Regions from separate parts of the Thermoanaerobacter uzonensis DSM 18761 genome, predicted to be linked through region 3. Evidence: riboswitches for the same ligand, from Rfam matches in the RefSeq annotation. Region 3 holds a riboswitch; each other region holds the start of a gene.
What was found. A riboswitch is a leader RNA that binds a small molecule or an ion and turns the genes downstream of it on or off. The one in region 3 is predicted to bind fluoride.
Positions count from the first base shown of each region.

Region 1: another riboswitch for fluoride. It lies ahead of crcB (fluoride efflux transporter CrcB); the one in region 3 lies ahead of BUB32_RS10275 (DUF6062 family protein).
Region 2: another riboswitch for fluoride. It lies ahead of BUB32_RS07400 (MutS-related protein); the one in region 3 lies ahead of BUB32_RS10275 (DUF6062 family protein).

Region 1 is NZ_FQUR01000013.1:82,693-93,256, reverse strand. Features, by position in the region: gene BUB32_RS08775 (DUF1657 domain-containing protein) at 1-155, opposite strand, end outside; gene BUB32_RS08770 (pro-sigmaK processing inhibitor BofA family protein) at 237-509, opposite strand; gene BUB32_RS08765 (DUF2508 family protein) at 565-837, opposite strand; gene BUB32_RS08760 (HD-GYP domain-containing protein) at 887-2,059, opposite strand; gene crcB (fluoride efflux transporter CrcB) at 2,114-2,497, opposite strand; gene crcB (fluoride efflux transporter CrcB) at 2,497-2,898, opposite strand; fluoride riboswitch at 2,959-3,018, opposite strand; gene recR (recombination mediator RecR) at 3,067-3,666, opposite strand; gene BUB32_RS08740 (YbaB/EbfC family nucleoid-associated protein) at 3,676-4,011, opposite strand; gene dnaX (DNA polymerase III subunit gamma/tau) at 4,082-5,638, opposite strand; gene BUB32_RS08730 (HD domain-containing phosphohydrolase) at 5,697-7,592, opposite strand; RNA gene ffs (signal recognition particle sRNA large type) at 7,889-8,155, opposite strand; tRNA gene BUB32_RS08720 (tRNA-Ser) at 8,175-8,268, opposite strand; tRNA gene BUB32_RS08715 (tRNA-Ser) at 8,324-8,414, opposite strand; gene BUB32_RS08710 (nucleoside deaminase) at 8,419-8,865, opposite strand; gene BUB32_RS08705 (hypothetical protein) at 9,049-9,270, opposite strand; gene BUB32_RS08700 (hypothetical protein) at 9,281-9,769, opposite strand; gene BUB32_RS08695 (response regulator transcription factor) at 9,890-10,564, opposite strand, start outside.
Region 2 is NZ_FQUR01000011.1:116,961-127,524, forward strand. Features, by position in the region: gene BUB32_RS07365 (argininosuccinate synthase) at 1-955, shown strand, start outside; gene argH (argininosuccinate lyase) at 936-2,255, shown strand; gene BUB32_RS07375 (M28 family metallopeptidase) at 2,663-4,171, shown strand; gene BUB32_RS07385 (hypothetical protein) at 4,641-5,690, shown strand; gene BUB32_RS07390 (hypothetical protein) at 5,721-6,386, shown strand; gene BUB32_RS07395 (ClC family H(+)/Cl(-) exchange transporter) at 6,463-8,028, opposite strand; fluoride riboswitch at 8,274-8,347, shown strand; gene BUB32_RS07400 (MutS-related protein) at 8,417-9,952, shown strand; gene BUB32_RS07405 (MutS-related protein) at 9,949-10,564, shown strand, end outside.
Region 3 is NZ_FQUR01000017.1:20,374-30,937, forward strand. Features, by position in the region: gene BUB32_RS10240 (glycoside hydrolase family 32 protein) at 1-1,194, opposite strand, end outside; gene BUB32_RS10245 (carbohydrate ABC transporter permease) at 1,214-2,041, opposite strand; gene BUB32_RS10250 (carbohydrate ABC transporter permease) at 2,041-2,925, opposite strand; gene BUB32_RS10255 (ABC transporter substrate-binding protein) at 3,006-4,325, opposite strand; gene BUB32_RS10260 (hypothetical protein) at 4,464-4,736, opposite strand; gene BUB32_RS10265 (HEAT repeat domain-containing protein) at 4,801-5,211, opposite strand; gene BUB32_RS10270 (hypothetical protein) at 5,208-5,537, opposite strand; gene BUB32_RS10275 (DUF6062 family protein) at 5,530-6,186, opposite strand; fluoride riboswitch at 6,239-6,298, opposite strand; gene BUB32_RS10280 (ABC transporter ATP-binding protein) at 6,363-7,349, opposite strand; gene BUB32_RS10285 (ABC transporter ATP-binding protein) at 7,367-8,368, opposite strand; gene BUB32_RS10290 (ABC transporter permease) at 8,369-9,301, opposite strand; gene BUB32_RS10295 (ABC transporter permease) at 9,313-10,323, opposite strand; gene BUB32_RS10300 (ABC transporter substrate-binding protein) at 10,371-10,564, opposite strand, start outside.

The DNA.
Region 1 (10,564 bases), on a different contig from region 3:
GTGAGCATAGTAACATGTCTCTGCATATCTTGTTGCATCTGTTGGAACATTTGTTTTGCAGCAGTGTCGTCTGTAGAGCTTGCAAACTGCGCATAAGTTCCAAGGGCAGCTTGCGCTGCTGCAATAGCCTTTTCCATATCGCTCTTGACAGTCATAAAAATCCTCCTTTTATTTGTTTTACATAAATTATTATTTCAAAAAGGAGGATTTTTAAACTGTTTATTTTTGTTGCAAATTCAAACAATATACTGAAGAATTATCAAAAGAATAATTCCAGGGATACCTAAAAAACCCGCAACAAGAGCAGTAACGGGATTTATAGCTATATATAAGCCGATGGATTTTCCTAACAAATTGATAATAAACAAAATCAATCCACCAATAATTCCATTTATTATAATTCTTAGCAAAAATTTTCTTGGTATAACTAATAGCCAACCTAAAAAATAGAGAAGAAATAAGCCTATTAGATAAGCGATAATTATATTGTATTCAATGCTTATGTTCATATAAAAACCCCCTAAGAGTTTATACTGTTATATTTATACTTAGGGGGAGGACAAATTATGATAAAAGAGAGTTAAAATTATCAGAATTTATTCCCTCTTCTTTTGCTTTTTTCAATAAATATATGTACTTTCTTTTTAAACTCTCCAACCGATATATAGCATAATCTACTAAATCAGGGTCTGTGACACTTTGAAAATAAATTTCTGCATCTTTCAATTCTTTTATCGTTTGTCTCACTTCATTTACTAATTGATAGTTCTCACTATTGTAGTCATATATATTTTTCGTTACCGCTATTTCTTTTAAATAATCAAAAAGCATTCCCATAATATACCTCCTCAACCGTATTATTTCCTAAAATACGGTTGAGTATACATCAAAGTACCACTTCTTTTAAAATTTCTAAAGATTCTCCGCTTACTTTATTATCTTTCACCAATTTTGCAATAACGTCTATCGCTTGCTTCGGTTCAAATCCATTTCTATAAGGCCTGTCTTCTGTCAATGCTTGATACATGTCACAAACCGCCACATGTCTATCAATCTGTCCAATTTCGTCACCTTTTAATCCCTCAGGATACCCGCTTCCATCTAATTTCTCGTGATGATTTGCTGCCCATTCTGCTATATCATCTATTCCTCCTATTTCTTTGAGTATTTCTTTAGTATAATAGGTATGAGATTTTATAACCATAAACTCCTCTTCAGTAAGCTTGTCCGGTTTGTCAAGAATAGAATTAGGTATAGCTAGCTTTCCAAGGTCATGTAGCAATCCCGCAATTTTTATTTTCCTGGTCACTTCTTCATCATAGCCTATCACTTTGGCCATATTATATGCCAAGTTTGAAATACCTCTTGAATGGTTATATGTAAATCGGCTTCTATTATCGATAATCTGCGCAAAAACCTCTGCTATATCCTCTAATTCATTAATTCCTATTGAAACAATGTCCTTAGGTTCAATCCTTTTTAATATAGTTTTTATATCAAAAAATTTATAATCAAGCCAAAATTTTTCTTGTCTTGTAAGGTCAAGTAATGCATTTGCAACCACAGGATTAAACATCTTTCCAGTGCCACTTTTTATACATTCTTTGATATTATTCCGAATATTATACTCGCTTTCTTTCCCAGCTAATGAGGTGTAACGTATATCAAATTGATCAGATATAAAAACAATTTGAGCTCCTAAAGGAATAGAATCACCATTTAGATTAAAATATCCGCTTCCATCGTAATTTTCATGATGATATCTTATAATATCCGAAAAATTTTCTCCAAAAGGTAGTTTCTTTACAATCTCACTTCCTCTTTCACTGTGTTTCCACCATTCATCTGTGTCAAAGTCTTCGTATATATCCCCTTTCCCTATATCATGTAAAAAAGCAGAATAGTATATTTTTTTTGATTCTTCTTCGTTTAAATTTAACATCTCAGAAATCCTTAAAGAAATATAAGCCACCCTTCTTGCATGTCCCATATTTTTATACTCTTGAACGTCAAGGGCCAAAGATAAAGCAGACAGTAAATTATTATAATTCAAATTCACATTTTATTCCTCCTAATTGATATTTATTTTCTACTGATATATATTATACACCAATTAAATCAATTTTCCCATATAATTTCCGAGATAATATCCCAATGCTCCTCCTATTAGTCCAAATATAATTGTTAAGGACATATATATAAATGCATGAAAATATTTTTTATTCTTGATTAAGTCTACTGTCTCATGGGAAAAAGTTGAGTATGTCGTAAAAGCACCTAGAAATCCCGTTGTCAAAAAAAGTTTAACATCACAGCTTAAATCTACATTTATTTTAGGACTTGATAAAAAGTTTAATAAAAACGCACCTAATACATTTATAATGAAAGTTTCGATTGGAATAATTATCTCTCTGTTTTCCTTTATATGCCTCGATATTTCATATCTCAATATTGCTCCAAAAATTCCTCCAATTCCTACATACAGTATACTTATTATCATTCTCTTTCCTGCTCCTTTAGTAAGCTAAAAGTTTTGTCAGCAAATTCAAACCCTAAATAAGACATCATAAGGCCACCAAATATTGATAAAATTATATAACTTAGAGCAATATAATCTTTACCTGCTTTTAGTAAATTTATTATTTCCATACTAAAAGTAGAAAATGTCGTAAAAGCCCCAATAAATCCTGTTGTTATCGCTAACCTCAAATTAGTATTTACCTCGTACTCATCCATAGTAAAATTAGCAATAAAACTTAACAAAAACGAACCTAAAATATTTATCATAAAAGTTTCAAAGGGAAATATAGTGTGATACATTTTGGTAAAGTAAATTGTTATTAAATATCTTAGTGCTGCTCCAAAAAATCCTCCGATACCTATATAGATGTACTCCATGAAAATCCCCTTTCTGTTTACATTTTTAGGCAATAAAAAACCCCTATTAGGCTTTCTATCCTCCTAATAGGAGCCATTAGCGTTTCCGCATTTATGGCGAGCTCCATCGCCTTATGGTATTCATCACAAATTTATTATAATAAACTACAAATGAAAATGCAATACCTTTTACAATTCCCTTCTACCTTCAAGAGCCCTTGAAAGAGTTACAACATCGGTGTATTCCAGGTCACCGCCTACCGGCACCCCATGAGCAATCCTTGTGACTTTTATTCCCAGCGGCTTTAATAGCTTGGCAATGTACATTGCCGTCGCTTCTCCTTCTATGTCAGGATTTGTAGCAAGTATGACTTCTTTTATATTTCCATTTTTAACCCTGTCTAAAAGTTCTTTAATTTTTATATCTTCAGGTCCAACGCCTTCTATCGGAGAAATAACACCATGGAGTACATGATACACTCCTTTATATTCTCGTATTTTCTCCATTGCGACAACATCCATAGGATGAGAAACAACACATATAAGAGAATGATCTCTTTCTTTATTACTGCATATATTACAAACCTCTGTATCAGTTATGTTATAACAAATTCTACAATACTTTATCTTTTCTTTTGCATCAATAATCGCTTGAGATAAGCTTTTTACCTCTTCTAAAGGCATGTTTATTATGAAAAAAGCAAGCCTTTGTGCTGTTTTAGGACCTATACCAGGCAACTTTGACAGTTCTTCTATAAGCTTTGCTAAAGATGCAGAATAATAGTTCATTTTTTCACCTCAAAACAGTCCAGGAATGTTTAGTCCTCCGGTTATCTTTGCCATTTCAGAAGCAATCATTTCTTCTGCATTTCTCAAAGCTTGATTAACCGCAGCCAATACAAGGTCTTCCAACGTTTCTACATCCTCTTTATCCACCACATCAGGGTTTATTTCAATACTAACAAGCTCTTTTCTGCCATTAGCAACTACTTTTACCATCCCACCACCGGCAGTAGCTTCTACAGTTTTTTGCACTAATTCCTCTTGCACCCTTTTCATTTCTTCCTGCATTTGCTGGGCTTGTTTAATCATATTATTTATATTAAACCCGCCCGGAAATCCTCCTTTTGCCATAACAGTATAACCTCCTAAATTTTTATTCTAAAAATATTTATATGCTTTTTTGAATTATTTGTGAAAATTATTATATTATCTCTATATCTTCGCCAAAAAGCTCTTTAACTTGCTGCACAAGTAATTCTTCTTCATTTTTCCTTAACTCAAACTTCAAAGGGATTGCTTTCCCAACTAATTTTTTTAATATTTCTTCAATAAAACTCTTGTTTTCCGCTTTGCTTAATTCTTCCTTTAATAAAGCATACTCCTCAGGATATTCTACCACAATTATTCCTTTTTTTAAATAAGGAGTTCCTTTTTCTATAAAGGCATACAAAGCTATTCTTTCTTTTTTTATCATTTCTTTTACTTCAGCCCACACCTTTTCTAGATCTATATCCTCTTGCTGTACTATTTGCGATATCACGTTTTCTTCTTTTTCTTCTTCTGGCAAATTTATTTTTTTATTTTTCTCTCCTTTTTCTTCCTTCAAAAAAAATTGTCCTTTTTCTAATTTGTCTTCTATTTGTTCTACCCTTGTTAACAAACTCATCATATCGTAAGAAATTTCCGGCTTTATCAACCTCAAAATAGTTACTTCTAAGATGGTTAACGGAGATATAGCATATCTAACTTCTTTTTGTAGATTTGTAAATTTTTCTAAAGCGTTAGTCAAAAAAGCTGTACCAAATTTTTGCACTCTTTCTTTTATAGTTTCTACATCGCTATACAAAATTTCTTTTAACTCTTCTCCTCCTGTTTTGTAAAGCACCATATCTCTTAAAATATAAGTTAAGGACTTTAAAAAATTTCCCACGTCTATTCCATAAGACAAAATTTTATCTAATTGTTTCAATGAAGCTGCTACATCTCTAGCATTCATGTGATCTAAAAGTGAAAATAACATTTCATCATTAGCTACACCTAACATTTCGCATACATCTTCATAGGTTATAAGGCCTTCTTTGTAAGAAGCACATTGTTCTAGTAGACTTATCGCATCTCTCATAGAACCATTGCCATAGAGAGCAATAGTTTTAAGGCCCTTCTCTTCGATTTTTATTCCACTGTCATTGCAAATCCTATCAAGATTTTGAACGATTAACCGGGTAGGTATTCTTTTGAAGTCAAACCTTTGACAGCGGGATAAAATAGTATCAGGTAATTTATCCGGTTCAGTAGTAGCAAGAATAAAAATCACATGAGGAGGAGGTTCTTCCAACGTTTTTAAAAGAGCATTAAAAGCCCCCGTAGAAAGCATATGCACTTCATCAATTATATATACTTTGTACTTAGCTTGAGAAGGAGCGTAAATTACAGACTCTCTCAATTCTCTTACATCATTTACACTGTTATTAGATGCAGCATCAATCTCTAAAACATCCATCGTAGTATTGTTATTTATAGCTTGACAAATCTCACAAGAATTACAAGGCTCTCCATCTGTATTATTTAAACAATTAACTGCTTTCGCAAAAATCTTAGCTACACTGGTTTTCCCTGTTCCTCTTGTGCCTGTAAAGAGATAAGCATGTCCTATCTTATTAAGCTTTATTTGATTTTTTAAAGTTTTTACAATATGCTCTTGCCCCACCACCTCTTTAAAGCTTTTGGGCCTGTACTTTCTATATAAAGACTGATACATACTTTAACACCTCGTTATATTCAATTGTAACAAAAAAAAAGATATATTTCTATATCTTTTAAGAAGCATTTGAAAAAACTTGATTTTTTATCTCTTCTAGTCTGTGTTTTTCATTCATGTAAAGAGAAATAAAGGTATCTACCACTTCGGGATGGAATTGTGTTCCTTTATATTTTAAAAGCTCATTTATAGCTTCTTCAACATTCATTCCCTTTCTGTAAGACCTATCTGAAGTCATGGCATCAAATGCATCTGCCACACCGAGAATTGCTGCCTCTATAGGAATTTCTTCCCCTTTTAACCCATAAGGATAGCCTTTCCCATCATATCGCTCATGATGCTTTGAAACAGCCTCTAATATCTCTTCTGGCAGATCAATAGGCATTAAAATTCTTCTTGATATTTCTGGATGACTTTTAATTACCTTATATTCTTCATCTGTAAGTTTTCCCGCCTTCAAAAGAATAGCATCTGAAATACCTATCTTTCCTATATCATGTAATATTCCAGCAATTCTAAGTTGTTCTACTTTTTCTCTTGAAAGCCCCATATATTCTCCTATCAAAGCCGCATATTGAGATACTCTCATTGAATGCCCTTTTGTATAAACGTCTTTTGCTTCAACTGCATAAGCAAGAGCTTCTATAGTCTTTATAAATAACTTCTTGATTTCGTCATAAAGCTTGGAATTTTCAATTGCAACAGAGACCGCACTCGCAATCGACCTCAACAAGCTCATGTTCTTTACTGTCTTGGTAGAAGTCCATACAGTCAATATTCCAATCGTTTCATTCCTGGAGACTAAAGGCACAATAACGGCAGAAAAGACTTCTTTAGCAACAAAAATAGAGGTTAAATTATTATCATGTGGAAACTCATCAACACCTTTTATTTTTATTTCTTTCAAATTCACTAAATCATTAATATCTTGTTGTGGCAATATTATTTCACTTGAGATAGGATAATCTTTAAGCTCCCCGCCTTTTGTAACTAAAATGAATTTTTGTGACTTTTTATCATGCTCCCTTATGGTGCAGAGAGGTGAATTGAGTATATTTGCCACCTTTTCCACAATATTATTTAACACTTCCTTCATGTCACTTCCCGATGTTAAAAGTCTTCCTACATCGCTTATGGCCAATATTTCATTGTTTTTTTCAACTATTTGCTGTTTAACATGATAGATCTCTGTAATATCCCTGGAAATACCTTGTATGCCTACCACATTTCCATCGACTTTAAGCCTTTTTACATGAGTTTCTGTTATGACTAACAGACCTTCTTTATTTTTAAAATTAATCTCCGAAAAATTGATTTTTCCTGCCATCATGTCTTTTAATGTCTCTTTACTTTCTTCATCCACAATTTCCAAGATACTTTTCCCTATTAACTCCGGAGGTGTATAATTCAAATATCTTACAACTCTTGAATTGACAAATTCAATAATAAAATTTTTGTCTGTCACCCACAAAATATCCAGAATATTATCAACTAACAATCTATACTTTCTTTCAGAAATTTCTAGCTCATGAGTTAAAACTTCTAATTGCTCATATGAAGCTTCCAACTCCGCATTAAATTCTTGCAATTCTTCGTTTTGGCGCATTAAATTTTCAGTTTGTTCTTTTAGTTTCATGTAACTTTGTGATAACTCCATTGCCATAGAATTGAAATTTTTTGATAGTTCTATAAATTCTTTTGAATCGGTAACATTTATGCGAAAACTAAAATCCCCTTGAGCTATTCTCTTTACACCTTCATTTAATTTCTCAAGGGGCTGAGATAGCTTTTTAGACAAAATGACAGATAGCCCCGTTGAAATTAATAAAATTATGCCACCGATAAAAATTTTATTTTCAAATCCTGATAAAAAATGCACAACAGACAATGTGTACACAGTTATCGATAAACCAAATAAAACAAAGAATAACTTTTTATTATAATCACTTAACATAAAATCCCCCAACTTTCTTCTTTTGTAGAAAACAACTTCCCTATGTTATTTCGGATAAACCCATAAAAACTTAAACGGAAACTTTTAAGAAGGGCTATGTAAAAAAACAATATGGGGTCTAGAATAAACATTGGAGTAGGCAAAAATCACCCATAAAAAAATAGCGCACTTATTCTGAATGCCTCCCACAAAAATAGACTCAGAATAAGTGCATCCCAAACATCACAAAATTTTTAAAAGCTAAAGATATGGTTTTTGAGAACATAATAGGCAAAAAAAAAATAAAAAATAAAAGGCCGTACACCCAGCTTCGACCTGCCACCATAAGCGTTACATAAGCAGTTAGCTCCACTCAAGCTCCCCTGCGGCACACGGAAGTGTTTGCTTACCGCTGCTTCCTTCCGGACCTGACGGGGTTCGCAAATTTCCGTTGCGCAGGACTCAAGTATCAACGCCACTTACTTATGCCAGACCTTACAATGGTCAAGCCTCAGCCTGGGAATTCGACCCTGCTATAGCGGGTTGCAGGTTACAGGGCACCGCTACCTCCCCATCTAGTACGGCCAAGAATTACCTTTTTCATGGCGGAGAGAGAGGGATTCGAACCCTCGGTACCCCTTTTAAAGGGTACACACGATTTCCAGTCGTGCACCTTCGTCCACTCGGTCATCTCTCCACGTTTTACTGGACTTCAACCCATATAATTACTCCACCGTTTTATTCAATTTTCATGGCGGAGAGAGTGAGATTCGAACTCACGAGGCGAAAAATTCGCCCACTCGCTTTCGAGGCGAGCGCTTTCGACCACTCAGCCATCTCTCCGCACTTATCCCCTCAAGTTTTCAAAAAAATCTTTTAAAAGAGTTTTGCATTCTTCTTCCATTATTCCAAAATACACTTCTGTTTTACTTCCCAAATAGCTGTTATTTAAAATATCAACTGCTGTACCTGCAGCACCAGACTTATCGCTTTCTGCACCTATATATACTCTTTTTATACGAGCCTCTAGAATAGCTCCAGCACACATACTACAAGGCTCTAAAGTTACATATATGCTACAGTCATCAAGTCTCCAACTGCCAAGAGTTTTACAAGCTTCCTTTATCGCTAATATTTCTGCATGAGCTGTTGCATCATTTGACGATTCTTTTTGATTAAAGCCTCTTCCAATTATTTGTCCATCTTTTACAATAACAGCTCCAACAGGTACTTCTCCAAGTAGGTAACTTTTCTTTGCCTCTAAAAGAGCCGCCTCCATAAACTTATTAATCATTATACTCCACCACAAGCAAAATTAACTTTTGCTTTTTTATTTACACTCTGCATAAAGGTATTTTATCAGAGAATTATTTAAGTGTCAAGTATACTCCTCTCTTAGATAGTGTCAAGATACTGTAGGATTTTTTAAGACAACCCCTGAAACTTACCTAATTCATGGCTTAGTCTGTCATGTTCTTTATATGACTTGCATGTATTTTATTGCTCTTAAAATTTTAAAAAATATTTTCATGCGGTATACGTTTATTTCTCGATTTATATAAATATTGTCAATCAAGTTGTTGACCGTATTTTTAATGATATAATTAGTTATAGAATTTAACATAAAGTAACCTATCAATGTAATAATAGCAATAAATGCACTAGTATAATATATTAAAATTCTTGTTCTAATTTTCATTATCTACCTCCTATGGTCCTGTTCCAATAGAGGCAATTTTCCATCCACCATCTTCAAACTTTAATGTAATAAATAATGTCCTTTCTCCCGAAATTGCAATTGGCTTTAAATCCTCAGGTACTCCTTCATATTGAAGGTCAATTTCTACTTTATATTCTTGGGTACCTTTTTCTTGAGGCATACTTTTTAAAAATTTTACATCTTTTATAGTTGCACTTTTTATATATTTTATATCATCTTTTACATTTTCATCCATTAATAACTTTCTATGTTCTTTTGTATATAACTTTGTATATTCATCGGGCTTTTTTTCTACCACAAGTTTATAAAATTCATAAATAACCTTAGTCGCATCTTTGTCTTGAATGGTCATATTAATGGATATATCTTTGTTGCTCTTTACTGGCTTTATATCTCCATTATTTGTACTTTTGCATGCGGTTAAATTGATTGGTAATATAAAACAAATAAATAAAATTAATAATTTTATAGATTTCACTTCAGCACCTCCAAATTTATTCTAATAATTTCATACAATTACATTATAAATTCCAATTGTTTCATTCTTGTTACATTCTTGTTTCAATCCTGCTACATTTTTATTAATTTTTCTTTATTTTTATTTTATACCCAATTTATATCCAAAGCCATAAACTGTTAATATATAAACTGGATTAGAAACATCATCTTCAATTTTTTTCCTCAAACGCAATATGTGAATATCCACAGTTCTTGTATCACCGCAGTAGTCATAACCCCATACCCTGTCAAGTAACTCATCTCTTGACAAAACAGTCCCCTTTGCTTCGATTAAAACTTTTAAAAGCTCAAACTCTTTAGGCGTTAAATTTAAAGGATTGCCGCTTTTTTTAACAACTTTTTGATCAAAATCAACAAAAAGCTCTTTATAGCTAAATGTCGTGCTTATTTTTTTTACTTCTTCCATTCTCCTTAACAGTGCTTTTACTCTTGCTAAAAATTCACGTGTATCAAAAGGTTTTGTAATATAGTCATCAGCTCCAAATTCAAGACCCAGAACTTTATCAATTATGTCACTTTTCGCCGTCAGCATTAAAATAGGTATTTTATATTTCGACGAAATTGTTTTTAAAATATCAAACCCATTTACATCAGGTAACATTACATCAAGAACAATCAGATCAGGTATGTTTTCTTTCAATTTCTCAATAATTTCCTTCCCATTTTGTGCGCATATTACATCATATCCTTCTTTTTTTAAAATAATACTTAACATGTTCAATAAAGAATTTTCATCATCACATACAAGTATCTT
Region 2 (10,564 bases), on a different contig from region 3:
TATGGCGAGGCCTTTAATTGCCAAAAAACTTGTGGAAATTGCCCACAAAGAGGGTGCAAAGGCAATAGCTCATGGTGCAACAGGAAAAGGCAATGACCAGGTGAGATTTGAGGTATCAATACATGCTCTTGACCCTTCAATAAAAATCATAGCCCCGTGGAGGATATGGGATTTAAAATCAAGGGAAGATGAAATAGACTATGCAAAAAAGAAGGGGATACCGATCCCTGTTACTAAAGAAAAAATATATAGTGTAGACAATAACTTGTGGCATGTAAGCCATGAAGGAGGAGACCTTGAAGACCCATGGAATGAGCCTAAAAGTGACCTTTACGATATAATCACTCCACCTGACAAAGCCCCAGATAAGCCAGAATATGTGCTTATAGAATTTGAAAAGGGCATACCTGTGAAAGTAAACGGCAAAGCCTTAGAACCTGTCAAATTAATAGAAGAATTAAACGTAATTGCAGGAAAAAACGGCGTAGGGATAGCCGATCTTGTGGAAAATAGACTTGTAGGAATGAAGTCTCGCGGTGTTTATGAAACTCCTGCAGGGACATTGCTTTACACTGCTCATAAAGAACTTGAATATCTTGTGCTTGATAAGGAAACAATGAGGTTTAAGGATTTGGTTTCACAGAAATATGCAGACCTTGTTTACAACGGTTTGTGGTTTTCACCACTTAAAGCCGCGCTAGACGCTTTTGTAGAGGAAACGCAAAAAAATGTAACAGGTGTTGTAAGACTAAAGCTTTATAAAGGAAATGTCATAAACGCCGGAGTAAAATCTTCTTATTCTCTTTACAATGAAGAATTTGTGACTTTTGGTAAAGATGATGTTTACAACCAAAAAGACGCAGAGGGATTTATAAACCTCTTTGGGCTTTCTTTAAAAATTAAGGCTTTGATGGAAATGGGAAGGAAGGATATGGATGAAGCTGTGGGGAGGTAGGTTTAAAAGCGAGACGGACAAACTAATGGAGGAGTTTAATTCCTCCATTTCTTTTGATATTAGGCTTTTAAAGCATGACATATTAGGCTCAATTGCCCATGCAAAAGGACTTTATAAAGCTGGAGTGCTGACAGAAGATGAACTCAATTTAATAGAAAAAGGGTTAAAGGAAATTCTTGATGAAACCAATGTTGGAGAGATACCAAATGATGAAGATGTTCATTCTTATGTTGAAAGGCTTTTAACTGAGAAAATAGGTGATACAGGGCGCAAACTTCACACAGGAAGAAGTAGAAATGACCAAGTTGCGACAGATGAAAGGCTTTATTTAAGAGATGAGATAGACAAAATAAAAGAGGATTTAACAAAACTTATAGATACCTTAAATGAAATGGCTGGAACTTATAAAGAAGCGATTATGCCGGGATATACGCATCTGCAAAGGGCACAGCCTGTGACTTTTGGACATCATCTTCTTGCCTATGTTGAAATGTTTAAAAGAGATTTATCAAGGCTTGAGGATATGGTGAAAAGAGTCAACGTAATGCCTTTGGGCTCTGGTGCACTTGCGGGTACCACCTTCGATATCGATAGAAAATACGTGGCATCTCTTTTAGGGTTCGATGATATAACTTTAAACAGCATGGATGGTGTAAGCGATAGAGACTTTGTAATAGAATTTTTAAGCTTTGCCTCTATAACAATGATGCATTTAAGTAGGTTCTCAGAAGAATTAATTTTGTGGTCGACCAAAGAATTTGATTTTATTGAGATGGATGATAGATTTTCAACAGGAAGCAGTATGATGCCACAAAAGAAAAATCCCGATGCAGCAGAACTTATAAGGGGCAAAACCGGCAGGGTTTACGGCGATTTGATTACAATACTTACTGTGATGAAAGGACTTCCTCTTGCATATAACAAAGACATGCAGGAGGATAAAGAGGCTTTGTTTGATGGAATAGATACTTTAAAAATGTCTTTAAGAGTTTTTACAGAAATGATAAAGACAATTAAAGTAAAGACTGAGAAGATGGAAAAAGCTGCAAAATATGGTTACATGAATGCTACAGATTTTGCAGACTATCTTGTACAAAAAGGTATTCCTTTTAGGATCGCCCATGAAATTGCAGGCAAAGTTGTCTTATATGCGATAGAACGAAACTTAGCAATTGAAGATTTATCACTTGAAGAACTTAAAAAATTCAGCGATGTAATAGAAAAAGATGTATATGGGGCGATAGATCTTAAAAACACATTAAAAAAGAAAAAGACAATAGGTTCACCGAATATATTGTAAAAAGCCTATGCGGAAGACTTGTGCATAGGCTTTTTACTGTATATTCAATAAAGTTTGATTTTCTATTCATATTTTTTTACACTGATTTTGGAACTAAGAATCTCAATATATATAGTATACATGTTTGGTAACATTATAAAGTGTGAAAATAAAGATTAGAGGGAACACAATTTAAAAATCCTCCCTTATTTTTAAATTGTGTTCCCTCTAATCTTATAGTGAAAATTTTAACTTAAATATTTTACATGAGATATTTTATCATACAATTTATTTTAAAACAAGTTAAAATTGTAATTATTTAATTCATTTGTATTGAAAAATAAAAATTTACATGGTAAAATGTACTTAAAACAAAGGCAGGAGGTATAGTTGTAAACAAAAAACATTTTATAATTTTAATTACATTATTGTTATTAATTACTAGATGCTGGCCTCAAAACATATTTAACCAAAAAGATTTTACGATAAAACAAAGTGTTGAAGAATTTTCTTCAGATAAATATAAAGGAAGGCTTGCAGGTACGGAAGAAAATAATAATGTGGCAAAATTAATTGAATCAATATTTAAAGAGTTAGGCATAGAGCCATATGACGGCATTAATTATTTATATGAATATAAACAACCTGTATTTGATGAGAAAAAGCAGGTACATGTTATGAATGTAAAATTTAAAGATGGCAACAAAAAGGAACTATTATACGGAATAGATTATCTTGAAAACAATCCCGTAAACGATATTATGTTAAACTGCTCTATAACGTTTGATATAAATGACCCTTTTTTAAAAGAAAAAGCGGTTGTTCTGGAGGATAGAAAAAATATTGCGAAAGTTTATGGTGTAGCTAAGTTGGTTTTAATAAAGAAAAATAATTTTACAAAGAATGTAAGAACAAAAGAAACTATACCTTTAATTCAAATTAGTAAAAAGGCATATGATTTATTAAAGTTAAATCCTGATGCAGAATTATTGTATGAAATCAAATTACAACAAGAGATAAAAACGGTTTATAACGTTGTTGGGAAAATAGGAGGCAGTAACAAAAATAACGCATTAGTTTTATCTGCCCATTTTGACCATGTAGGTACAACTGGAAATAATATTTATCCGGGCGCTGCCGATAATTCAACAGGACTTGCGGTTTTATTGGACTTATCCAAAAAATTAAAGGAATATACTGATAAAAATAAATTGGATTTTGATATAGTTTTTTGCGCATTTAACGGTGAAGAATATGGACGTTTTGGAAGCAAGTCTTTTGTTCAGCTATTAAAAAAAGATTATAAAAATATTTATAATATAAATATTGACAGTATAGGAATTAAAAACGGTGGAGTTATAGCTGTTGCAGGTGATAAAAATGTAAGTGGACCATTAATGCAGATATTGAATGAATATTTAAGTGAAAATAATTTTAAAAGTAAAATGTCAGTGGAATATGAGAGTGACCACTTATCATTTTCAGAAGAGAATATAAAATCTGTAAATATAGGTCAGGAGAATGTGGAAGTGTTACATACGACAAAAGATACAATTGATAAAATTGATTTTAAATATTTGGAGAATTTGAGTGATGTAGTATATCAATTTATAATCAAAGAGGGTACAAAAATATTTGGAATAAAAGATGACACAAAAGATGTGTCTTTAAGTGAAGAAGAAAAGAAAATAGATTACATAATTGAAAAAGAGAGACAAAACTTAGATTTTGGGCAATATAAGTTAACTGAAATAGATGGTAAGAAGTATTTGGTAAAAAAATTCGATAAGGAATTTTCAGATATTAAAAGCTTTCAAGAAATTTATGGAAAAACTGATTTGCCTATCAATATTGGTGAATATGAACTTGCAATTTTGGGACAAGCTAATATCCTTAATTTTTTGCCATCTAAACTTGAGCTTACACAGATGCTGTAATTTACGGCATACTGGCGGTGAGTTTTCTAAATGGCATATACCTTCCTTTAATATTTAAATTTGGACATGGTTTTTCTGGAATTATGTACATTATTTTGATTTTTGGATTTTCTTATGGCATATCTTATGTTATAAGACTTTGCTTGGCTTTCTTTACTTCTTGTATGATTTCCAATCTTACACCTCCTATTTTTCGATGAGATGAGTCATCCGGATGACCTTCTTACTTTATAGATGATTGTGGAAAGAGTTTGGTTTTCGGATAAGATTATATCTTGTTGGATAAGTGATTGTTTTTAGAAGAATAGAAGTATACCTATGTACTTTATACTAAGGATACTAGGGAAGGAACAATTTACTCTGTAACCATTTTGTAACCAAAACTTAATAATTTTTTAATAAATTTTAACATTTAAAAAGTTATAATGAAATAAAAGAGGAAGATAGTATTGAAAGGAGATGAAAAGCATTGAAAAAAGTTCTTATAGTTTTATGGTTATTAATCATTTCCATTGCATTTTCTTCTTGTGGCATAAAGGCAAATACCAAAGTAAATGATGAGATAGATATAAACAAAGTTGTTTCACTTAAAGAAAAACAATTTCCTGTTGGCTTTGACCCTTATAAAAAGAAGGTATTGCTTGCGATATACGATGAAAACAATAAAATAAGTTTAGGATTTTATGATATTAAAAGTACAAAAACTGAGATTGTAGTAAAACCTGTAGATTACAGTAAAAATATAAAAAGTGCTGTTACAGATGGTAAATATATAGGCTGGGTTGAAGCATCAGATAATATGGGAATGTGGGGAGATGACTGGAGAATATACATCAAAGATTTAAATACCCAAGATCTAAAAATGATTGCAAAAAGTAAATTTGGTGAAGATGATGTTTTAAATAATCAGTTTAGTGTTGAACCACATTTATCCATTAACAACGGAAAGCTTGTATGGTCAACTTATGAATCAGATGGAGATAATAAGTCAAGTTCAATATTTTTATATGATTTAAAAGAGAACAAACAGAAAATAATACAAACTTTAAAAGGGAATGATAATTATCATTTTAGTAGCCCTCACATATATGGAAATTATATAGTTTGGGATGAGTCAAAAATATCTGGACAAGAAGATATTGGCGGAGTGTATTTGTATAGTATTGCAGAAAATAAAACTTTAAAATTATCTGAGCAAGGTGCTTTTTCAAATATATGGGGAGACAATGTTGTGTGGGTAGAAAAAAATAAGAAAGCCATACTTTACAATATTAAAAGTAAAAAAAAGATAGAAATTCCAACATACAGCAGTGAGGTGTGGGCTGTCTCCTTAAATAAAGACTATGTTACATGGTATAGTAATAACAGCAGCATGAAAGTTTATAATATCTTCAAAAATAAAACTCAACTTATAAATATTCCAATTATAAGCGGACCAACAATTTACTATGACATTCTAACCTGGGTACAAAATGAAGATGGTAAAGCAATACCAAAATTTTTATTGCTTTATAATTAAGCTATTTTTTAATATAGGGAGGGGGAAATTATGAGAAGGAGAAATTTAATACTTGTCTTTTTGTTCATCTTTTTAATTTTGCCTTTGATATGGGTCATAATTAATCTTGAAGTCCCTGATAAGAAAAGTACTGAGCAAGTGAATTTGTCAAATTCTACAGAACAGAGCAATATTTATGAGGACCAGGAAAAGCTTCTGAAATTCTTATATGATAATAAAAAACGCATTCTTGAGAATAAAAAGGTGTTTTTAATAGATGTAACAGATGTGCTTCCTGTGGTAGAAGAGAAGGATATAAACAATTCTACAGTCCAGCCTGATTTAAATATTGTAAAATCAGAAAGACAGAAACAGTATGAGATAATTAAAAAAGTTTTGAGGGAAGCCGATTATTACCATCTGACTGGGAAAATCAGGGACAACACGGTATATTCTTATTTGAGCGATATAGTAAAAAAGGCCCTTTATAGCGATTATAAAGAAGAAGAGTATACCTATTATTACAAAGTGGAACCTGCTAATCCCGATGAAACTGTTCTCAGAGATAGGAAAGGATACTTTTACTATGTGTATGTTTTTACAGATTCTTACGAGGTCAACCCGGCGGACCCCTATGGAGATATTAAAAAATTGATAATGCTTGTAGAGAAAATAAAAGGTAAATGGGTGATTACAGAGCTTACGTATAATAATTAACAGAGTACAAAGGGGAGTTCTTCTTGTTTGAAAAATCAAACTAGAATAACTCTCCCCGTGTCTATTTAAGAGTTGTTTACCTCTGTGTCATATTCAATAAAATTTCTCTAATTTCTGTAGCTTTATCTTCATCTGCAAGGACTACTAGATAATCGCCGGCTAGAATTTTTGTATTTCCCTTTGGTATTAATTCATGCGTTCCCCTCTTTATGCCAACAAGTAAGCAATTTTGGGGCAAGCTAATATCCTTTAATTTTTTGCCATCTAAACTTGAGCCTACACAGACAGGCATTTCGAAAATCGTCTTTCTTTTTTTATTGGCAGTTATAGATTTTTGTTCTTTCTTTATCGGCAGACGTTCTAACAAAGATTCATAAATCGGCATATTTGAGAACAAATCTGATGAAAGATATGCTGCTATAGAAACAGTGCTTAGGGCTAACAAATGACTAAATGAACCGGTCATTTCAGTTACAAGCAAACTACCTGTTATCGGTGCCCTAACTATAGCAGCAAAATATCCTGCCATAGCAAATACAATAAAATTTTTGATATAAATAGGGTTTATGTGCATTATGTTAATTATGACAGTTCCATATATGTTGCCAATCAGTGAACCTATTATAAGGAGGGGCATAAAAATACCTCCTGGTACACCTGAACCATAGCTTACCATCGTAAATAAAAATTTAACAATTAATAGCAAAATTAGAAATTTTAAACTAAAACTATTATTGCTTAATGTATCGACAAGACCCTCACCGCCCCCAAGTGCCATAGGTACCCATAGTCCAACTGCAACGGATATAATAAGAGGTATTATTGGCTTCATATGTGATTTTATTTTTAACATGTTGTATATATCTTGAGTCTTTAAAAGGGTTTTATTAAATACGATTCCACATAATCCAACGATAATTCCAAGTAAAATAAGATAAAGATAATTATTAAGCGGCATTACTGCTAGATTTTTCAGATTAAAAATAGGTTTGATTCCTAATAGTTCACCAGCTACAAAAGTTGATGTAAGTGATGAAACCATACTAGATACAAGTACCAATGGTGAGAAATTTTTATGCAGTTCTTCAAGAGCAAAAATCACTCCTGCAAGTGGTGCATTAAAAGCTGCTGCAAGCCCTGCACTAGCTCCGCATGTAAGAAGGTATTTTTCTTCAACTCTAAATCTACCAAACAACCTACTTATTCCTTGCCCGATTGAAGAACCAATTTGCACACATGGACCTTCGCGTCCTAAAGAAAGTCCTGCACCTATCGCTAAAATAGTACCTATGAGCTTTAGCAATAAAACTCGTAACCAATTAACTTTTATATAACCAATAATCATGCCTTCAACTTGAGGTATACCACTACCGCTTATCATAGGTTCTTTTTTCACTATTATACCCAATATTAAGCCTATTAGAGAAAGGAAAATTATCCAGCCAATTAACGGGTAAGGATTTGTATGAAGAATTTTGTATACACTTATTACAAGAATATTTGTTTTTTCAAGAATATATCTTAAAATAGCAATAATCAATCCAACAAAAAAACCTGTTATAATGCCTTCAACTATAATACGCTTGCGAAATTCTTCCCAATGTATTAAAGTATTGAATGTTATACTTTTACCTTTATTCAATAAAATCCCTCCCAAAACATAAAATGAATGAATATTTATTTTTCTCATATTATCATTATACTACAAAATAATGATATCAAGTATTTTATATTGTTGAGTTTACTTATAGAATAATAAGAAGTATTACAAAATCTGGATATAAAACAATACAAAAATCTTTTTATTTTAAACAAATAAACATAAACATTATGCTTTGTAGCAAATTTCCATATAATTCTTGCAGGCTTCATAAAAAAGTGATATAATATTTAAAGAGGGATGAAGCCCCCTTTTGGAAAATCCGAACTGCTGATAAACAGCTGATGGCTTCTACGGTAAAAACGTAGGGGTTGTCAGCTTTTTTATATTAGTGCATTTGCCTACAACTTTGAAAGAGAGGTGCTTTCTTATGCCTTTTCATAGCATATTATTTGAAAAAAACGAAGATGGGGTAAAAAAAGAAACATTTGAAGCGCCTGATTTTTTTGTTGACTTAAATCTTGATCAAATTGTAGATGTCATAACAAGAGGCAAAGAAGAATATAATTTAAAACCGTTTTTTTACACTCATTTAAACGATATTGATACTATCAAGTATCGCCATGAAATAATGCAAGACCTTGAAAATGAAGTTTTGCTTGAGGATATAAAATCATTTGCGGAAAAAATGCAAGAAATGCGCAAACACCTTGCTCAAGCAGACAAACTTTACTACAAATACCAGAAAGACAGATGGTTTTTGGATGCTGTAGAAATCTACTGCGATGCAATTACTGATTTAGTAGAAGACTTGTCTTCTGTAGAGTTAAAATCTCGTGGTTTTTTAGCATTTCGTCAATATTTGATGGATTATATCAATTCTGACCGTTTTCAGCTGCTACTGAGTGAAACGAAAAAACTTAAAGCTGATTTGTCTACAGTGAAATATTGCTTGTTAATAAAAGGTAACCGTGTGACGGTTCGTAAATATGAATCTGAAATTGATTACAGTACAGAAGTAGAAAAAACGTTTGAAAAATTCAAACAGGAAGCAGCAAAGGATTATAAAATCAAATTTTCTGATTGGCCAGATATGAACCATGTCGAAGCAAAAATATTGGATTTAGTAGCTCAGTTATATCCTGATATATTTTCTAATCTTGATAATTATTGTATGAAAAATAGTGATTATTTAGATGAGACAATAGCTACTTTTGATAGGGAAGTACAATTTTATATTGCTTATTTGGAATATATGGCACTATTCAAGCGCACTGGACTAAAATTTTGTTATCCACAAATATCTAGTAAATGCAAGGAAGTTTATAATTACGAAGGATTTGATTTAGCTCTGGCTTATAAACTCATCAACGAAAATTCGGTCGTTGTTTGTAATGATTTTTATTTAAAAGGTAAAGAGCGTATATTTGTAATTACCGGTCCGAACCAGGGAGGAAAAACAACATTTGCACGCACTTTTGGACAATTGCATTATTTGGCCAGTATAGGCTGCCCTGTTCCCGGAAGGGAAGCTCAACTCTTTCTTTTTGATAAACTATTTACACATTTTGAAAAGGAAGAAAATATTAAAGATCTTCGTGGAAAACTGGAAGATGAATTGTTTAGAATTTACAATATTCTTGCCCAGGCCACATCAAACAGTATTATAATAATGAATGAAATTTTCACATCTACCACAGCAAAAGACGCATTATTTTTAAGTAAGAAGATAATGGGAAAAATAATACAATTAGATGTGCTGTGCGTTTGGGTAACATTTATAGATGAATTAGCATTCTTAAGCGAAAAGATTGTAAGTATGGTCAGTACGATAGTTCCTGAGAATCCGGCACTGCGCACATATAAAATTGTTAGAAGACCGCCTGATGGGCTTTCATACGCTATATCAATTGCTGAAAAATACAGGCTAACGTATAACTGCTTAAAGGAGAGGATGAAATTATGAAAGTTTTACTTATGTATAGAGATCATGATTTTGACCTGGAACAAAAATTGTCCGCGGACGAAGAAGCATTGATACAAGATTTGGAATTAAACACTTTGTTCAATGCTATGTCCCGTGGTGATAATTTTTTATTTGAAGTGGCAAAAAAATATGTTTTATACAGTGTGTATAGTGATCTGGATACAATATTATATCGCCAAGATGTTTTGAAGGATTCTCTAAAAAATTCTTCTATTGTTAGGAATATCTATGATATAGCGGTAGAAGCAATTGAAAACGAGAAAAAGTATTATTTTAGCATTTTCACCAGGTACCCTGCAGCTATACTTCATAGTTCAATGGATGTATTGCATATGTTTATTGGAATGCTGAAAAAACTAAAGAGTATTGCTGACCAACATGCCGATAAATTCGAATCAGAGGGTTTTAAAAGGTTTTTTGCAATGCTCAAAAAAGAACTTAATGATGAATATTTTGAAAATGTCCAAAATCATTTAAAAGAACTGGAATTTCGCGATGGAATTTTGATCAGTGCTGAGTTGGGTAAAGGCAATAAAGGTGTCAATTATATTCTTCGCAAACGGGAGGATAAAAAACAAAGTCTAATAGACA
Region 3 (10,564 bases):
AGTTTCTTCATTGTCTCCTTTTCTTATTTTTAAACCAAATTCCTCTGCTTTACCCCCCTCAAACTCAACTTCAAGTTCATAACAGTCACCATATGTGTCTAAGTTTTTTTCTCCATCTATCTTTAAGTTTATAAGCTTATAATGATTTTTTCTGTAGTTTTCTATTTCTTTAATCGGCCTAAAATATAATTTACCATTAACCATTAAAATTTCCCTTGGTAATATCATGGCTCCAGCCCAATTATGGCCTCTTTCTTGTGTTGGCATAACTTCCCCCCACATATCCATCCATGCAACTATAAGCCTTCTTCCCAATTTATCACTAGTAGTTTGTGGAGCATAAAAGTCAAATCCATTGTCAATCTGTTGATAATCATCAATATCAAACTTAAATATCCCTTTGTTTATGTCTAAATCTCCAATAAAATATATAGATGAGTGAGTACTATTAAAATCATTCCCTCTAGTCTTTATATGTTCTGCAGATACCATTAGTACATACTTACCTTGTAATTCAAATAAATCGGGACATTCCCAATTGTAACCTGTGTTTTCATTCCCTCTCGCAAGTATATTTACAAAATCCCAATCTTTTAAATTTGTTGATTTATACAATAATACCTGCCCGTGTTCATTTCCATCATTTGAACCCAACATCATGTAATAATATTGTCCGTTTTTAAAAACTTTAGGATCTCTAAAATCCTTTTTACTTGCTTCTTCTGGAATTTGTTTTTCCCCAATTACAGGATTTTTACTGTATTTTATGAAATTAATGCCATCTTTCGAGTAAGCCAAATTTTGCACCTGCTTATAATCTTTACTCTTATCAGGTCCTGTATATATGTGTCCAGTATACAGTAAACATAACATATCGTCTTTTTCAATGGCACTACCTGAAAAACACCCATCTTTGTCAAAATCATCTCCCGGCACTAACGCTATTGGAAGATAAGACCATTTAACCAAATCCTTACTAATCGCATGCCCCCAATGCATTGGACCCCAAACTGCTTCATAAGGGTTGTGCTGATAAAACAAATGGTAATTACCTTTGTAATATATAAATCCATTAGGGTCATTAATCCAACCATATTCACCCATTAGATGGTATTTCAATCTATACTGTAAATTTAATCTACTCTTATTTGCTTGAATATACTTATTTGCATCATTTATATTTTTAAGTTCCAATTCTACTACCTCCAGACCTTTATTTTATTGAACCCTTTAAAACGCCTTCTATAATCTGCTTTTGCATTAGTAAATATGCAATTATTACAGGAATTGTAGCTAACATAAGAGCTGCCATAGCAGGCCCATATTCAATCGTGTAAGTTCCATAAAAATAGAAAACAGAAAGCGGTAAAGTTCTCTGCTCTGGCGCCATGAGTACTAAATATGGCAATAGAAAGTCATTCCATATCCACAAAATATCCAATATAGCTATTGTTGTTGTTACTGGCTTCAAAAGCGGAAAAACAATTTTAAAGAAAGTCTGAAGCTGGCTGCACCCATCAATAGTAGCAGCCTCTTCTAATTCCAATGGTATACTCTTTATAAAACCGTGATACATAAATACGGCCAAAGATGCACCAAAACCTACATACATATAAATCAATGCCCATTTGCTATTCATCATGCCGATAGAACCATATATTTTTACAAGGGGTATCATTATCCCTTGGAAAGGAATAATCATAGATGCCACCATAAAAAAGAACATAAACTGATTAAATTTCCACTTTTTTCTTACAAAAATATAAGCAGTCATTGATGACAGCAATGTAATCAAAAATACACTAAAAGCAGTTATAATCAAAGAATTCAAAAAAGCATGTAGATAATTCATTTTTGTAAAAGCATCAATATAATTGCTTAAATTCAGCACCGACGGAAGCTTGAGTGGGTTTTCTAGGATTTCCTTTCTCTCTTTAAAGGAATTAATTAAAACTATAAAAAATGGAAATATATAAAGTACCAAAAAAATACTTAAAGCAAAAAATTTTATTCCACCAAGTAGGCGATTTTTCTTTTCCATCAATTTTCCACCTCCAGCTTTTTGCTAAAATACACCTGAAGCAACGTGACAGCCGCTACCACAAAAAAGAGAAAAAACGCCTCTGCTTGACCAATACCATACTGCTGACTTAAAAAAGCAGTGTTATATATGTGAAGTGATATGAGTTCGGTGCTTTTATATGGTCCTCCATTTGTCAAAGCCAAGTTTATATCGTAAACCATAAACCCTCTTTGTAAAGTCAAAAAAACACTTATAGTAAAAGAAGGCACCATTAATGGAAGTATCACGTTTTTTAATCTTTGATAAGTATTTGCTCCGTCTATACTTGCTGCTTCTAACAAATCTCTCGGTATATTCATAAAACCTGAAATATATATCACCATCATATAACCAGTATACTGCCAGACTGTAACAATCACCAAAGCCCAAAAAGCTTTGTCAGGATCTGACAACCAAGAGCCTGACAAAATTGGTATATTATACGATTTTCCTAAATATACTAAAATGTTTGAAAAAATAAATTGCCATATAAAGCCTAACAATATTCCGCCTATCAAATTGGGAGTAAAAAAACCTGCTCTAAAGAAATTTTGGCCTTTTGCGCCACTCGTTAACATATAAGCCAAGAAAAAAGCTATGATATTAATTAATATTACTGTGAAAAATACATATTTTAATGTCAATAAAAAAGATGTCCAAAATATTTTATCTTTAAATACTTGTAAATAATTTGAAAAACCTACAAAAGCATGTGTAGCAGAAATACCATTCCAATCAGTAAAAGTTAAATATATTCCATATAAAAACGGTAATATTATTACTGTGAGAAAAGCAAAGGTAGTAGGTCCTGCAAATATCAAGTACGTTTTGAGTTTAGCCAACAAAGTTTTTTCTTGTTCCACACCCATATCCTCCTTCACTTTTATATTGAATAACGGATAGGCAATAACATTCTATCCGTTATTCAATCAAATCTTACGTATTATTGAACATTTTTCCAATAATTTTCTATTTCATTAATCAAGCCTTTTCTGTCAATTTTTCCTGCCAAATACTTTTGCATTGAAGCTCCTAACTTTGACCAGTGGTCAGGCGGCAATGTAGTCATAAACTCTAAAGTATTACCACTCTTAACATACTGCAGAATAGATTTAGCAAGGGGATCTTGCGGTTGTAAAGTTATATTTTTAAATGCAGGTATAATGTTAAGTTTGTTCACAAGCATATCTTGACCTGTAGAGCTGTATACCAACCAATCTAAAAATTTCTTAGCTGCACCTTGCTGCTCAGCACTATTTTGTGTTTTATCTATGCCGATAAATTTTGTTACACCTACAGGTATACCTGAATTACCATAGTCATCTTGGCTATTGCTGATTGGTACAGGTATAAAGCCGTATTGTCCATTTGCAGTATCAAATTCTTTTATCTGTGGCCATGCCCAATTTCCCATAAACCAAAATCCAACTTCACCTTTACCAATAAGCTCTGGTCCTCTATCATAAGTCGGAGATAATGGATCATTTTTATCTATGTTATGCTTTTTCATCATGTCAAAAGTATCCATTAAGCCATTAAACACTTTATTATTTGCTAAATCAACTTTTCCCGCTTTTAAGTCTGATAAAAATTGAGCTACTTGAGCAGGATCTTTAGATTGATCCGCATACGTTATTGAAAGGAAATGGGCGCCTAAAGACCAATCCATTGGAGAAATTTCTAGTGCTTTAGCACCTGTTGCTTCTACTTTTTTAAATGCTTCTTCTAAAGCATCTCTCGTCTTTATAGAACTCGGATCAAAGTTTCCACCATAAGCCTTGTCCAATACAGCCTTGTTGTAAATAAGTCCATATCCTTCAACAGCAAATGGGAACGCTATAACCTTTCCATCCACTGTAGCTGCATTTAAAGCACCATCTATTGCATCTGAAACCCATTTTTCACTGCTTAAATCTAAGAATTTATCTTTGAATTTTGCTATATCACCTGGATCTAACATTGCCATTGTTGGTGCATTACCAGATGCATACATGGATGTAACCTTTTCAAAAGGTGACTGACCGGCTGCTGCAGGAATGACTTCTACAGTAATATTCGGATTTTCTTTTGTAAAAGCTTTAGCTGCATCTTCTAATTGAGCCTGAATTTCCCCTTTAGAATTTAGCAAAGTAATTTTTACACTCTTTGTTGCCGTGGCAGTACTATTACTTTCTCCATTATTGCTGCTTTTTGTACCACAGCCTGCCATGAGCGAAAAAACCAATGCAAACGTCAACATAATGGATAAAATTTTTCTCTTCATGACAATCCCCTTTCTTTAAATTTTTTGATTACTCTTATTATACTTGATTAATTTTTATGTGTCAACCGTTTGACATAAATTTTTTGATAAAATGTCAACCGTTTATAATGCGGTTGACATTTTTGAAACTTATTAATATTATAATAGATTGTATCTTGCTATTTTATTAATTTGTTCAATCAATCCTTCTACCTTCTCCTTTTGGGAAGATTCAAATCGTGACTTAAAAACATTAGAGCCAGATACATTAATAGATAAATTTAAAAACCCAGTTTCTTCCTCATCAATGTACGCATTTAAAATCTTATGTATAGGAATATAAATCCATATACCACCATATTTTACATCTTTTATAGACTTTGCATTTTCTTCTTGTAATATTATTAATTCTTTATTTGTAAATATAATCATATGAGAAGTGGATTTTATTCTTGTAAAAAATTTTAGGTATGGTACTATGATTTTGTTTCACAATTTACATCTCCTTATTTACCACTTTTGTTTTAATCTTCTCCAAAGAATTTTTAATGATATTTTTTGTTAAAACTGAGAATTTATCTTTGTTTTCTAAAAGAAAACTGTGAGACTCTTCTCCACCAATCTCTCCAAGAGCCCAAACAATAATCTGTTCAATATATGGGTCCTTTTTACCCCCATTATTGCGTAAATGTTCTATCAATACTTTTTCTGCTTTTTTTATTTTAAGTTCTCCAATTATTTTTGCTGCCATATAAGCGACATTATAATCCGGATGATTTATGGCTTTTATAAGTTTTTCACTGTAATCATCATCTGATATATTTTTAAAATCATATCCGCAATTTGAGCACTTTTCTTCTCCAATTTCAGCTATTTTAAAACACACAGGACATATATATCTCATCATTCATCAACCCTTATACCTAAAGTTTTTTTAAGATATCTATTTTCAGATTCATAACCTTTTAATCTTATTTCAAGTGTTTGGTTGTCACGCATCAACTGGAAATTTTTAAATTTCATTGCAGAGTATTTAGACGCCATAGAAATCAGCTGTCTTCTTAAATCATCTTCATTAGGATTATCCCTTTCTATTTGATATGCTTTAATCCCCATTTCAAAAATAGCTCTATATGCGTCTTCTTCTGTAAAACCATCTTTTTCAAAGTCTGCAACTAACTCTTTGATTTCTTCAAAGCTTTCATCAGTAATTTCAAAAGAAATCCTAATCATAATAGCCACCTCTCAATAATTTCAATGCTCTTTCAATCGAATCCTTGGAGTCATACCATGGTTCATCATGAAATCTATAATCAAATTTTGTTATAAACCATTCGAGGTCAGTAATATTTTTTTCAATTGCAGCTTCATTTATTTTAAATATTTTCTCAATTTGTGGTGTAACATCCTTTGCACTTTCCATAAGCATATTTAAGTGGTGGAAACATAATCTAGACAAGCCTTCAATGTGCCTTTCAACAAAATCTTTATCAGCATGTAAGATATCTATCAATATATGCATCTGGTATTTATCCCTTTCACTTAAATAATCACAAACAAGGCATTTGTTTTTTGTTTCTTTCCCTCTTTTTTTCTTTAAAGATTTACGTTTGTCTGCAATTTGCTGCAATTTATAACTGATATTTGCTTTTAATGCAATTGCCAAACCTAATTTATCATATGAGTTATTCAATAATTCCAAATGATAATGGCAAAAACTTGTCTCTCTTATTTTGACATACATTTCAGGGTCTTTTAAAACCTCATCTTCAAACAAATGCTCACAATAGGCTTTTTCTTCGTCTTTTATAATCTTACATATTGGACAACCTCCCTTATATTTTTCAAAAACCTCATACAATGGAATAAATTCTAACTTCATGCAGATTCCCATCCTCTCTTTTTTGTCAAATAAACAAAAATGGCTTCCACGAAAGTACGTAGAAGCCATTAGCCTTCACGGCAATAAGGTGAGCTTCATCACCCTTAAATATGCTTTTTTCCAATTTTCAATATTATTATACTATTTCTTTGGAGAAAATACAAGTATCAAATCCATTAATACAGATGACAAGCTATAAAATGTCCATTTTCAACTTCTTTTAGTTCTGGTTCTACCTCTTCGCATATTTTCCCTTTTTTCATAAAGCATCTGGTACTAAATCTACAGCCTTTTGGCGGATTCGCAGGAGATGGTACAGTACCTTCTAATATTATTCTTCCCCTTCTTTTTGATTTATCAATAGAGGGAATGGCAGAAAGCAAAGCTTTTGTATAGGGGTGAAGGGGGTTGAAGAAAATATCCTCAGTTTTTCCCATTTCTACAATTTTTCCTAGATACATCACCGCAACTCTATCGCTTACATGATATACAACACTCAAATCATGAGCTATAAAAAGATACGTCAGGTTTAATTCTTCTTTCAGTTCCTCTAGAAGGTTTATAATTTGCGCCTGTATTGACACATCAAGGGCTGAAACTGGCTCGTCAGCAACTATAAATTCAGGATTCATTGCCAAAGCTCGCGCTATTCCTATCCTCTGCCTCTGCCCACCTGAAAACTCATGGGGATATGAGTCCATCTGCCTAAAATTCAGTCCAACTCGATCTAAAAGATATTTGATTTTTTCTTCTCTTTCATGAAGATCTTTTATGCCAGAGGCAATCAAAGGTACTGACAAAATCTGCCTTACTGTCTTCCTGGGATTTAAAGAAGAATAAGGGTTTTGAAAAATTATCTGAGCTTTCTTCCTGTATTCTTTTAACTTTTCTCCTCTTGCCTCTGTTATGTCTTCCCCTTCAAATATTATCTTTCCCTCTGTAGGTTCATAAAGCCTTACAATTGTACGCCCTAGTGTAGTTTTCCCGCAGCCACTTTCTCCAACCAGCCCCAGAGTCTCCCCCTTGTTTATGTCAAGGCTTATATCATCAACAGCTTTCACAACCCTTTTCTTTTTCTTAGCTACAAGCTTCATTAACAAGTCTGGCTCTTCTATGAAATATTTCTTGAGATTTTTTATTTGAATAAAAGTGCCATTTTTCATATCTAACACCCCATCTTTTAGAGGTACTTTATACACCTCACAAATTCTCCATCTGAAACCTCAATTAAAGGAAGTTCAGCTTCTTTGCATTCTTCCACTGCTTCTTCACACCGCTCATAAAAAGGACAGCCTTTAGGTGAAAGAGAAGCCAAATCTGGGACATTTCCCGGTATAGCGTAAAGTTTTTCTTTTTTTCGGGTTATTTTAGGTATAGACTTTAAGAGCCCTTTTGTATAAGGATGTTTTGGCTCTTCTATTACTTTGTCTACAGGTCCTTTTTCTACTATTTGCCCAGCGTACATAACTGCTATTTCATCACAAAATTCTGCTGCTATTGCTAAGTCATGAGTTACAAAAATTATAGAAGTACCGTTTTTTTCATTAATTTGTCTTAATAAATCCAAGATTTGCGCCTGAATTGTTACATCAAGTGCAGTTGTAGGTTCATCTGCTAAAAGTATCTTAGGATTACATGAAAGAGCAATAGCAATTATGGCTCTTTGCTGCATTCCACCGCTAAATTGATGTGGATATGAAAAGTATCTTCTTTTAGGATACGATATTCCGACTTTTTCCATAAGTTCTACCACTTTTTCATATTCTTTTTTTCTTCTTTCTCTTTCCCTTCTAGAACCAAAAAATCTGCTTTTTTCAAGCTTTATTATATTGTGAACCCTCAAGGATTCCCTTATCTGTTCTCCTACAGGAAACACCGGATTTAATGTGGTCATTGGGTCTTGAAATATCATGGCTATGTCCTTTCCTCTTATTTCCCTCATCTCTTGAGCCGATTTTTTAAGAAGGTCCTCTCCTTCAAAAAGAATTTCCCCTTCTACAATTTTGCCCGGATAAGGGACAATCCCTAAAATAGAAAGCAAAGTCATGCTTTTTCCTGAACCTGATTCTCCTACTAAACCTAATATTTCTCCTCTTTTAAGTGTAATGTCAATTCCATTTACCGCTTTAACTATTCCCCTGTCTGTCTCAAAAGTCACTTTCAAATTTTTAATCTCAAGCATTTACTCACTTCCTTCCACTTTAAGCCTTGGGTCCAATATATCTCTTAATCCTTCTCCAAAAAGGTTAATACTAAGTACCAGTATTACTAAAGCTATACCTGGTAAAGTAGATATCCAATAAGCGTCAAATATGTAGTTTCTTCCAGAGTTTATTAAAGAGCCCCATGTAGGAATATCTGGCGGTACCCCTAACCCTAAATAACTTAATGATGCTTCCATTATTATCATGTATCCTATTCTAAGTGTTGAAAGAACAAATATAGATTGGAATATATTTGGCAGGATTTCTGATATGATTATAGCACTGCTGCTTCTTCCTAAGGCCTGAGCAGCTTCTACATATTCTTTATTCTTCTCCTCCAAGACTTCACCTCTTACCAGCCTGAAAAATTCCACCCAGCTTTTAAATGTCAAAGCCAAAATCAAATTCCAGAATCCGGGCCCTAAAACTGCCATTACTCCAACTGCAAATATTAAGAAAGGAAAAGAAAGCAAAAAATCAGCGAAACGTGAAAGTATTGTGTCGATAGTTCCTTTATAATATCCTGCAATTGCTCCTAAAATTGTTCCAATCAATGCTGAAATTAAAACAGTCAAAAAACCTATCATTATTGATATTCTAGAACCATATATGATCTGAGTGAGCAAGTCTCTCCCTATTTGATCAGTACCTAAAGGATGTGACCATGTCCCTCCATTCCATACAGGTGGCATTAGTCTTTCTGAAAGGTCTGAGTATTTAATATTGTATGGTGAAATAAAAGGTGCAAATATAGCCATTAAGATATATGCTATAATTATAAGCATTCCTACAAAAGCTGTTGGATGCTTTTTAAACTTTCCAAGAATACTTAAAATATTAGTAATTAAATTTGGTTTTTTGTACAATAGGTTATAATAGTCTGTAGGTACTATCCCATTTTTTATAGTCATAAAAACACCTCCTACAGCTCAATCTTGGGATCTAGATAAGTATAGAGTATATCTACTAAAAGATTTGCCATAACAAATGTGAAAGCATAAAACATCACTACTCCCTGGACCAAAGGATAATCTCTGTCAAATATCGCTTTAACCACAAGTCTACCTATCCCCGGCCATCCAAATACATTTTCAACTATCATATTGCCTCCCAAAAGTGCACCCACCTCCATACCTAATACTGTAACTGTTGGAATTAAGGCATTTCTAACAGCATGTTTAAGTATCACCAGTTTTTCAGGAACACCCTTGGCCCTTGCAAAGACTACATAATCATTTCTTAAAACCTCCAACATGCTAGACCTCATAACCCTTGCCAAAACAGCCGCTAAAGGTGCCGATAAAGTAAGGGCTGGTAAAAAAAGGTGCCTTATACTACTTACAAAAGCTTCCCAATTTCCAGCAAGAAGTGAATCAATCGTATAAAAACCAGTTACTTTAGGAATGGAAATTAAAAAATTTATTCTACCTTGACTTGGTAACAAATTTAAGTTGGCAGAAAAAATTAAAATAAGTATTAAACCTAACCAGAAAGATGGCATTGAAATACCCGTAAAAGATACTGCCATCATAGTTCTATCAACCCAGGAATTTTGTTTGACAGCAGATATAATTCCTATAGAAATACCTATTAACACACCAAGAACCAATGCTGCCAATGCAAGCTCAATTGTAGCAGGTAGGGTCTGTTTAATAAGGTTTATTACTGGGACATTTTTAGTTATAGATTTTCCTAGATCTCCTTTTAAAAAATCTATAAGAAAAATGTAAAGCTGAGTATATATAGGCTTGTCAAGGTTAAACTCCTCTTTTAATAGTTCTATATCCTGCTGTGATACCATACTCTCTTTTCCCATCATTATATCAACGGGGTCTCCTGGAGTAAATCTCATAAAAATAAACACTGTTATAGCTATAGCCAGCATAATCGGAATCGTGTATAATATTCTTTTTAAAACCTTCACTTCCCTCATAAAAATTCCCCCTTATATTTTAGAATAAAAAGGGGTATTACCCCTTTTTATTCATTAGAAAGTTTTACTCTGTGCATATTTTCTCTGCCATCCATACTTGGTTGCCAATTTTCTACATTTTTAGTCGCTGCTTCTACAGTCTTCAGAGAATATCCAAATACCCATGGAGCATCGTCATATATTATCTCCTGAGCCTTGTAATAAAGCTCTTTTCTTTTAGCATTGTCGGTTTCTTTTGCAG